DNA from 3 places in the Mesorhizobium sp. M0960 genome. Region 2 is predicted to be linked to each of the others. Evidence: predicted binding sites of a transcription regulator. Region 2 holds the regulator's gene; each other region holds the start of a gene.
What was found. The regulator LexA, encoded in region 2, represses DNA repair genes until DNA is damaged. The targets are predictions, from matches to a motif close to TGTTCNNNNTGTGTTCNG.
Positions count from the first base shown of each region.

Region 1: a site for LexA is predicted at 1,281-1,298, ahead of NKH63_RS21585 (YifB family Mg chelatase-like AAA ATPase). Genes of this name have one in related genera too.
Region 3: a site for LexA is predicted at 1,291-1,308, ahead of recA (recombinase RecA). Genes of this name have one in related genera too.

Region 1 is NZ_JAMYNN010000013.1:32,153-35,429, reverse strand. It holds gene NKH63_RS21585 (YifB family Mg chelatase-like AAA ATPase) at 1-1,189, opposite strand, end outside; gene gshB (glutathione synthase) at 1,350-2,291, opposite strand; gene NKH63_RS21575 (GtrA family protein) at 2,508-2,882, opposite strand; gene NKH63_RS21570 (glycosyltransferase) at 2,890-3,277, opposite strand, start outside.
Region 2 is NZ_JAMYNN010000007.1:15,932-19,208, forward strand. It holds gene NKH63_RS15095 (ComEC/Rec2 family competence protein) at 1-1,263, shown strand, start outside; gene lexA (transcriptional repressor LexA) at 1,257-1,988, opposite strand; gene kynU (kynureninase) at 2,460-3,277, shown strand, end outside.
Region 3 is NZ_JAMYNN010000003.1:89,277-92,553, reverse strand. It holds gene NKH63_RS08720 (TfoX/Sxy family protein) at 1-189, shown strand, start outside; gene NKH63_RS08715 (PfkB family carbohydrate kinase) at 196-1,155, opposite strand; gene recA (recombinase RecA) at 1,433-2,530, shown strand; gene alaS (alanine--tRNA ligase) at 2,790-3,277, shown strand, end outside.

The DNA of each region.
Region 1 (3,277 bases), on a different contig from region 2:
GGATCAGATCGCTGGCCGAAACCGCCGGTACCTCGATCCTGAGATCGATGCGATCGAGCAGCGGGCCGGAAATGCGCGCCTGGTAGTCGGTGCGGCAGCGGTCGCCGCGCAGGCAGCGATAGCCTGGCTCGCCGGCCATGCCGCAGCGGCACGGGTTCATCGCCGCGACCAGCTGGATGCGCGCCGGATAGGTGACGCGATGGTTGGCGCGCGCGATCATGCAGTCGCCGGTCTCCAGCGGCTGGCGCAGCGCATCGAGCGCCTGCGGCGAGAATTCGGGAAACTCGTCGAGGAACAGCACGCCGTGATGGGCAAGCGAGGCCTCGCCCGGCCGCACGCGCAAGCCGCCGCCGACCATCGCCGCCATCGAGGCCGAATGATGCGGCGCGCGGAACGGCCGCCGGTCGGTGAGCTTTCCTTCGCCGAGTTCGCCGGCCACCGACGCGATCATCGAGACTTCGAGCAATTCCTTCGGCGCAAGCGGCGGCAGGATCGACGGCAGCCGCTGCGCCAGCATCGATTTGCCGGACCCGGGCGGACCGACCATCAGCAGATTGTGGCCGCCGGCTGCCGCCACCTCCAGCGCCCGCTTGGCGGTCTCTTGCCCCTTGATGTCGGCAAGGTCGGGCAGGTCGCGCGCCGAAGCATGGATGCCGGCTTCCGGCCGCGACAGGACCTGCGTGCCGCGAAAATGATTGGCGATGGCGATCAGGCTGCGTGGCGCCAATATGTCGAAATCCTTGCCGGCCCACGCCGCTTCCGGCCCGCAGGCGAACGGGCAGATCAGGCCCTTGCCTTCGGCATTGGCGCCGATCGCCGCCGGCAGCGCGCCGGCCACCGCGGCAATGGTGCCGTCGAGCGATAATTCGCCAAGCACGACATAGCCGGCCAGCATGTCGCCCGGAATGGCGCCGAGTGCCGCCATCAAACCGAGCGCGATCGGCAGATCGTAATGGCTGCCCTCCTTGGGCAGGTCGGCAGGCGCCAGATTGACGGTGACCTTCTTCGACGGCATCGACAGGCCGGATGCATGCAGCGCCGCCTGCACCCGCTCGCGGCTTTCGGCTACAGCCTTGTCGGCCAGGCCGACGATGTGCATGTTGACCTTGCCCGGCGCGATCATCACCTGCACGTCGACCGGCACGGCCTCGATGCCCTGGAAAGCAACCGTGCGAACCCGCGCCACCATGTCTTCACCCCGGCTGCAGGCTTGCCCCAAGCCCTTGCGATCATGCCGCGAACGGCGTCACCGGAGACAACCACAGATTTCCGGCGAAGGCAAGAACATTTGGGGAACGGCTGAACGCAGCGGCTCCAATGGGTTGCAACGCGGCCGCTCCGAAGCGAGACTAGTTACGCTTGCCCTCCACCGCATCCCAGAACAGGCTGGCGATGTCGGCGCCGCCGAAGCGCTTCACTTCGCGTATGCCGGTCGGTGAGGTCACGTTGATCTCGGTCATGTAGTCGCCGATGACGTCGATGCCGACGAGGATGAAGCCGCGCTCCCTCAGCCACGGGCCGATGCGGGCACAGATCTCGCGTTCGCGCTCTGTCAGCTCGGTCTTTTCGGCGCGGCCGCCGACATGCATGTTGGAGCGCGAATCGTGCTCGGCCGGCACGCGGTTGATGGCGCCGACCGGCTCGCCGTCAATCAGGATGATGCGTTTGTCGCCGGCGCGCACCTCCTTGAGGTAGCGCTGCACGATGTAGGGTTCGCGGAACATCTGGCCGAACATTTCGAGCAGCGAGGCGAGGTTGCGGTCGGCCTCGTGCAGGTGGAAGATGCCGGCGCCGCCATTGCCGTAGAGCGGCTTGACGATGATGTCGCCAAACTCCTTGCGGAAGGCGGCGACTTCGAGCGGATCCTTGGTGATCAGCGTGTCCGGCATCAGGTCGGGAAATTCGGTGACGAAGATCTTTTCCGGGCTGTTGCGCACCCAGGCCGGGTCGTTGACCACCAGCGTCTTCGGATGGATGCGCTCGAGGATATGCGTGGTGGTGATGTAGTTCATGTCGAAGGGCGGATCCTGCCGCAAAAGGATGACGTCCATCTCCGAAAGATCGGTACGGATTTCTTCGCCCAGTGAATAATGGCTGCCCTTCTCGTCGCGGACCTGCATCGCCTCGATGCGGGCAAACACCTTGCCGTCGCGCAGCGACAGCCGGTCGGGCGTGTAGTGGAACAGCTGGTGGCCGCGCCGCTGCGCTTCCAGCGACAGCGCAAACGACGTGTCGCCGGCAATCGACACGGTGGAGATGTGGTCCATCTGGACGGCGACTTTCAGGGGCATGGCAGCTCTCCGGCGCACTTGCAGCGATCCACTTGGATGCACAAAGTACGCTCCAACACTTTTGAATCCATGCATCGTGCTGTCCGAAAATCGATTCCGATTTTCGCGCCGATGCATCGACGACAGCGATATAAGGAAATCGGCGGCTTCTGCCAATCGGCCAAGGTCATGATGAGGCTGCGCTTCGTTTGGCGCAGATCCCAATGCGATGTGCCGTCAGCGATCGAAGACCAGCTTGGAATAGCCGAGGAAGGACAGCGCCATGGCAATCAGCGAGGCGACCGCAAGGGCGATGAGCGGCGACACCGTCGGCCGCGCGAACAGGATGGCGCAATAGACGAGATAATTGACGACGCTGGTGGCAATGCCGACGCCGCCATAGCGTGCGCCCTCTTGCGCGATGCCGCGGCTGGAAGGCGAAAACGTCAGATGGCGGTTGATCAACCAGGTGACGGACAGGGCAAAACCGATCGAAATGATGCGAGCCGCGAATGGTCCGAGCGGCGCTATCGTCAGCACCAGCCAAAGCGCCGCCGCATCGGCGACGAAGCCGACGCCGCCGGCGAAAATGAAGCGGGCGAGGCGTCCCATTCAGGCTCTAGGCCGCGCGCGGGGTCTTGCCCGGTCCGGCCTTCAAAGTCGCGAGGGCGCTTGCACGTTCACGTTCGACGCGACCGGAAGGCATCGACAGATAGAAGATGCGCTTCTGCTCGGCCCGGCCGCGCGACACCGAATCGAGGATTACCCCGGTCACCGCCGCCAGCATCGACAGCAGCAGCAGCCCGACCGACAGCACCCAGGTCGGCATGCGCGGCACAAGCCCGGTTTCGGCGAACTCGATCAGCACCGGCGCCATCAGGAACAGGCTCGATGCCAGGAAGAACACCGAAAAAGCGCCGAAGAAACGCAGCGGCTGTGTCTCCTTCATCAGCATGGCGAACATCCACAGGATCTTCGCGCCGTCGCGAAAGGTCGACAGCTTCGAC
Region 2 (3,277 bases):
AGCTTCATCATGTTGGCGGTGATGCTTATCGCCGTGCTGTTCGACCGGGCCGCGCTCACCATGCGCAACCTGGCGATCTCGGCCATCGCGGTCATTCTGGTGTCGCCGCACGAGGTGGTCGGTCCGAGCTTCCAGATGTCCTTCGCCGCGACGGCGGCCCTTGTCGGCGCCTATGCAGGCTGGTCCGATTACCGCGCCGGCGGGGCCACCACGCCGCCGCCCCGGCGGTCGCCGCTACGCTTTGCCACTAGAAAGGTACTGCTGGGCATGGGCGGCCTGGCGATGACCTCGATCATTGCAGGGAGCGCCACGGCGCTTTTCGCCATATGGCATTTCCAGCGCGTGGCGCCGCTCAGCCTGTTCGCCAATCTGGCCATCATGCCTATCGTCTCACTGGTCGTCATGCCCTTCGCCGTCCTCAGTGCGCTGGCGATGCCGTTCGGCGCGGATGGGCCTTTCCTCTACGTGATGGGCAAGGGGCTGACGGCGATGATCGCCCTGTCCGGGTGGATCTCCGAGCGCTCGCCGATCGATGCGGTCGGGCTGATTTCGCTGAGATCTGTCCTTTTGGTGACGATCGCCCTCGTCATTGCCAGCATGGCGACGACCTGGTTGCGGCTCGTGGCCCTTCCTTTTGCGCTCGCCGGCTTGCTAACGACAACGCAGACGCGCGTACCCGATGTATTGATCTCGGAGGACGCACGGCTCGTCGCGCTGCCGATCGGCAGCGGTGAACTCGCGGTCAACCGGGCACGCCCGAATGAGTTCACCATCGACAACTGGAAACGCGCGCTCACATCAGAGGCTATCGTCGCGCCGGAAACACCTGGAAAGAACGATCCGCAATTCGACATTGCCGATCCGGCCGACTTACCGCCGGGCATGCCGTTCATTTGCACGGACGGTCTCTGCCTTGCCAGGCATCCATCCGGCGCGATCATCGCGCTAGCCAATGACCGCGATACTGCACGGCCAGCCTGCGCCTTTGCCAGCTTGATCGTCATCGACGACGCCACCGCCCATAATCCCTGCTACTACGATCGGCTGGTCCTCGTCGTCACCAAACGGCAACTGGCGCGCGCGGGAAGTGCGGCCGTCTATTTCGATCCACAAGCGGCAACACGCGCCGAAATCCGCTTCGCCGTCGAAAAATCATACCGGCCCTGGCACGTGCAGCGGAAATTTTCACGCGCGGCGCGGGGCATGCCGCCATACCGCAGAGCCGACAAGCCAAAAGCCGGCGCCAAGGGCGCAGCTCAGTAGCGGCGGATCAGCCCAACGAGCTTGCCCTGCACCTTGACCCTGTCTGGTCCGAAGATGCGCGTCTCGTAGGCCGGATTGGCGGCTTCCAGGGCGATCGAGGCGCCCTTGCGGCGGAACCGCTTCAGCGTCGCTTCTTCCTCGTCGACCAGTGCCACCACGATCTCACCGGGGCTCGCCGTATCGGCATTGCGGATGATCACCGTGTCGCCGTCGAAAATGCCAGCCTCGATCATCGAATCGCCTTTGACCTCGAGCGCATAATGCTCGCCGCCCATGATCATGTCCGGCGGCACCGAGATCGAATGCGTCTGGTGCTGGATGGCATCGATCGGCACACCAGCGGCGATGCGGCCCATCACCGGGATAGACACGGCGGCGACGATATCGTCGTCATTGCCGGCTGCAGGGACGCGCGACGATGTCGGCTTGCCTTGCCGAGGACCTTGCCCAAGACTGCCCTGGATGACACTCGGCGAGAACTTGCGTGCCGCATTGAGGCCGGGGGCGATCGAATCGGGCAGGCGCAGCACCTCCAGCGCACGGGCCCTGTTGGGCAAACGGCGAATGAAGCCGCGCTCCTCCAGCGCCGTAATCAGCCGGTGGATTCCCGATTTGGAAGCCAGGTCGAGCGCTTCCTTCATCTCGTCGAAGGAGGGCGGGATACCGCTTTCCTTCAGCCTTTCGTGGATGAACATAAGCAGTTCGTGTTGTTTGCGTGTCAGCATAGCGACCCCCAACAGAATCAGAAAAACAAACCCAGAACAAACACTATCTGTTCCAGTTGTGTTCCGCAACTGTTTAAAGTTTAATGAATGTGTTAGGGCTCGGGTAACGATACCACTCGCCAAACCGGGACGCTGCATTTTCACCGCCGCGGGCCTCATCGCCTTGATTCTGCTTTCGTTTGCGGCCTCTGGGTTTCCAGAAGGCGGCACTGGTATCGGCCGTCAGCCGGCAAAGGGGCACGGAATTGAAGCCGTATCGACTGTGCGGTTTGGTCAATGCACCGTGAACGAAACGAACTCAAAACGCCAACGTTGGGTTGGCTTGGCTCCTGGTTTCCACCGCGTGGTCAGGCAACTTGTCGCCGGTGGAGCCTTGCTGCGCGATACCAGGTAATGGAGAACCGCTCGTGACCGATGGATGCCGTCGATGCGTGTCCGGCGTTGCGGTGAATCTTGGGGAGCAGACAAATCATGACAGGAATTCCCGATCTCGTGGCCATAAGGGCGATGGATGCTGCAGATCCGCTGCGCGCGATGCGCGACCGCTTTGTGCTGCCGCAAGGAGTGATCTATCTCGACGGCAATTCGCTAGGGGCCGCTTCGCGTGCCGCTTTCGATGAATTGAGCAAGGCAGTGACCGAAGAATGGGCGCATGATCTCATCCGCGCCTGGAACACGGCCGGCTGGTTCAACATGCCGCTCGAACTTGGCGACCAGCTCGGGCGCCTGATCGGTGCCGCGGCCGGCCAGACGGTGGTCTGCGACACGACATCGGTCAACATCTACAAGCTGCTGCACGCCGCCATGGCCATGCGGCCGGAGCGGCAGGTCATCGTCGCCGAGGGCGACAGTTTTCCGACAGACCTCTACATGGCTGAGGGTGTGGTTTCGACGCGAAAAGATACGCTGCTGCGCCTCTCGGGGGTCGACGCGCCGAGCATCGAAGAGCTGATCGACGAACGCACCGCCGTGGTGCTGGTCAACCACGTCAACTACAAGTCGGGCGAACTGCGCGACATGCCGGCGCTGACGCGCAGGGCCCAGGAAGCCGGGGCGATGATCGTCTGGGATCTCTGCCACACCGCCGGTGCGATGCCAGTCGAGCTCGACACGGCAAACGCCGATTTTGCCGTTGGCTGCACCTACAAATATCTGAATGGCGGACCGGGCGCGCCTGCCTTCATCTATGCGGCTGAGCGGCATCTTGCCGACATCCAGCAGCCGCTCACCGGCTGGTGGGGCCATGCACGGCCCTTCGCCTTCGAGCCAGGCTATGCGGCCGGCACCGG
Region 3 (3,277 bases), on a different contig from region 2:
GCCGACGCCGAAAGCGCCCCGGATTTCGAAGCGGCCGGCTGCCGGCAATGGACCTATACCGGCTCGCGCCACGGAAAGCTGGTGTCGATGCCCTATTGGAGCGTTCCCGACAGCGCTTTCGACGACCCCGACGAGATGGCGATCTGGGCGCGCCGCGCCTACGAGGCAGGACGGCGCGCCGGCAAATAGGCTGCGTCATGCTTCGGCAATTCTGGGCCGCATTTCACGCCAGGTCCCGCGCCTGGGCACGAGCGCCAGCGCCTCGGCAAAGCCGGCGCTGGTGAAGGCGGCGCTCTCGACGGTGAGCATAGCTGCGGCAACGCCTTCGCACAGTGCCGCGCGCAGCGTCAGGCCGCGCAGCAGGGCGGCGATCGTCGCGCCGGCCAATGCGTCGCCGGCGCCGGCAGCATCGGTCCGCTTTTGGAGCGGCGGTGGCAGGATCGAGAACGCGCCCAATTTGTCGAAACCGAGCACCGGTCCGTCGCCAGCGGTGATCACGCCGCTTTTCAGGCCCGCGCGTCTCAGGCCGTCGACGATGCCTTGGTCGTCAGCATCGATGTCGACGCCGGCGAGCACGCCAGCCTCGTGCCGGTTCATGAAGGCGAGTGCCAGAAGATCAAGCACCGGCGTCAGCCGCGCCGCTTTGCTGGGCGAGACGGCAAGCGCAAACACCGGCTTGCCGGCGGCGAGTGCCGCCAGCCGCGCCACTGCGGAAGACGGCAGGTTGGCGTCGCACAGCACCCCGTCGGCCGAACCGATCGCGTCTCGCACCTTGGCGCGGCGGATCTGCTTGGGAAGCGCCAGCTCGTAGAGCACCATGTCGGCAAGGCCGGCGATCAGCCCGCCGTCGCTATCGACCAGCATCGTATGGCTTGGCGTCGCGCGGTCGAGGAACACCGCCGACAAATCGGCAATGCCGGCGTCGGTGACGGCGCGTAAAACCGTGTCGCCCAGGGCATCGCCGCCGCGCACCGAAAGCAGCGAGGCCGAGACGCCGCGCCGCACCGCACAGCGCAAGGCGTTGAAGGCGGCGCCGCCGACATGCTCGCGCATCGTGCCGGGGTTGGAAGCGGCCGGCACGAAGGCGCCGGCAACCCGGCCGCGCCGCTCGATATAGGCGCCACCCACGGCCAGGATCGTCGGGGATTTCATCATGCCGGCAAAATGCCCTTTGCTGTTGCCCGGGAGGAGACTAGGTCGCCGGGCGGAACCCTGCAATCGCGGGTGCGATTCGGATGGTGACGGCAACGGCGCCGCATGCGAGGCGGGATACGTCCGGAAGCAAAATTGTGAAACAAAAATAGAACAAATATGGATATCCGTTATTTTTCAAACCCTTGGGGCTCATTGACAAATGAGAACAAACGAGGTACATTCTTTTAAGGATTGCGGGATTGTCCGGCCTCCATTGACGACCACGGGGTGATGTATCATGGCTCAGAATTCTTTGCGGCTTGTAGAGGACAAAGCGGTGGACAAATCAAAGGCTCTGGATGCGGCGCTGTCGCAAATCGAGCGTGCCTTCGGCAAGGGTTCGATCATGCGGCTCGGCGCGAACGAGCAGGTCGTCGAGATCGAAACGGTGCCGACCGGCTCGCTTGGGTTGGACATCGCGCTTGGCGTCGGCGGCCTGCCGCGCGGCCGCATCGTCGAGATCTACGGACCGGAAAGCTCGGGCAAGACGACGCTGGCGCTGCACACGGTGGCCGAAGCCCAGAAGAAGGGCGGCATCTGCGCCTTTGTCGATGCCGAGCATGCGCTCGATCCGGTCTATGCCCGCAAGCTCGGCGTCGATCTCGAAAACCTGCTGATCTCGCAGCCCGATACCGGCGAACAGGCGCTGGAGATCTGCGACACGCTGGTGCGCTCCGGCGCCATCGACGTGCTGGTGGTCGATTCGGTGGCGGCGCTGACGCCGCGGGCCGAAATCGAAGGCGAGATGGGCGATTCGCTGCCCGGCCTGCAGGCCCGCCTGATGAGCCAGGCACTGCGCAAGCTCACCGCCTCGATCTCGCGCTCCAACACCATGGTCATCTTCATCAACCAGATCCGCATGAAGATCGGCGTGATGTTTGGTTCGCCCGAGACGACGACCGGCGGCAACGCGCTGAAATTCTATGCCTCGGTCCGCCTCGACATCCGCCGCATCGGCTCGGTCAAGGATCGCGACGAGGTCGTCGGCAACCAGACCCGCGTCAAGGTCGTCAAGAACAAGCTGGCGCCGCCCTTCAAGGTGGTCGAGTTCGACATCATGTATGGCGAGGGCGTCTCCAAGACCGGCGAGCTGGTCGATCTCGGCGTCAAGGCTGGCGTGGTCGAAAAGTCGGGCGCCTGGTTCTCCTATAATTCGCAGCGTCTCGGCCAGGGCCGCGAAAACGCAAAACTGTTCCTGCGCGACAATCCCGACACGGCGCGCGAGATCGAATTGGCGCTGAGGCAGAATGCCGGATTGATCGCCGAGAAATTCCTTGAGAACGGCGGCTCCGAAAGCAGCGACGACGGTTTCGAGGACGACGCCGGGGCGATGTAGGAAAAGCGACGCCTCCCGGAGCGTCAGCCAGGTTTGGATTTGATGTTTTGATTTTGAGTTTGCGTAATCGGTACATTTTGAACCGCCGGCCCCGTGCCGGCGGTTGGCGTTTGACGGCGAGTCAGACGCATTTCAAAGCGCCGGTGAAAGCCGGGATTTGAGCCCATTTGGTGTTTCTGGACAGGCTGCGGTGCGACCGCTAAAAGGCCATGTCTATTTTCCGCCGGCAGCCGGCGGTTCTCTCGAAAAGGCAGTATTCATGAGTGGCGTCAACGAGATCCGGTCGGCATTTCTCGACTATTTTCGCAAGGAAGGTCACGAGGTCGTCGCGTCGAGCCCGCTGGTGCCGCGCAACGACCCGACGCTGATGTTCACCAATGCCGGCATGGTGCAGTTCAAGAACGTTTTCACCGGTCTGGAGAAGCGGCCCTATTCGCGTGCGACGACTGCCCAGAAGAGTGTTCGTGCCGGCGGCAAGCACAACGACCTCGACAATGTCGGCTACACCGCGCGACACCTGACTTTCTTCGAGATGCTCGGCAATTTCTCCTTCGGCGATTATTTCAAGGAGCGCGCCATAGAGCTTGCCTGGAACCTGATCACCAGGGAGTTCGGGCTGAAGAAGGACAAGCTGCTGGTCACCGTCTACCACACCGACGACGAGGCCGCCTCCTACTGGAAGAAGATCGCCGGTCTTTCCGACGATCGCATCATTCGCATCGCGACCTCGGACAATTTCTGGGCAAT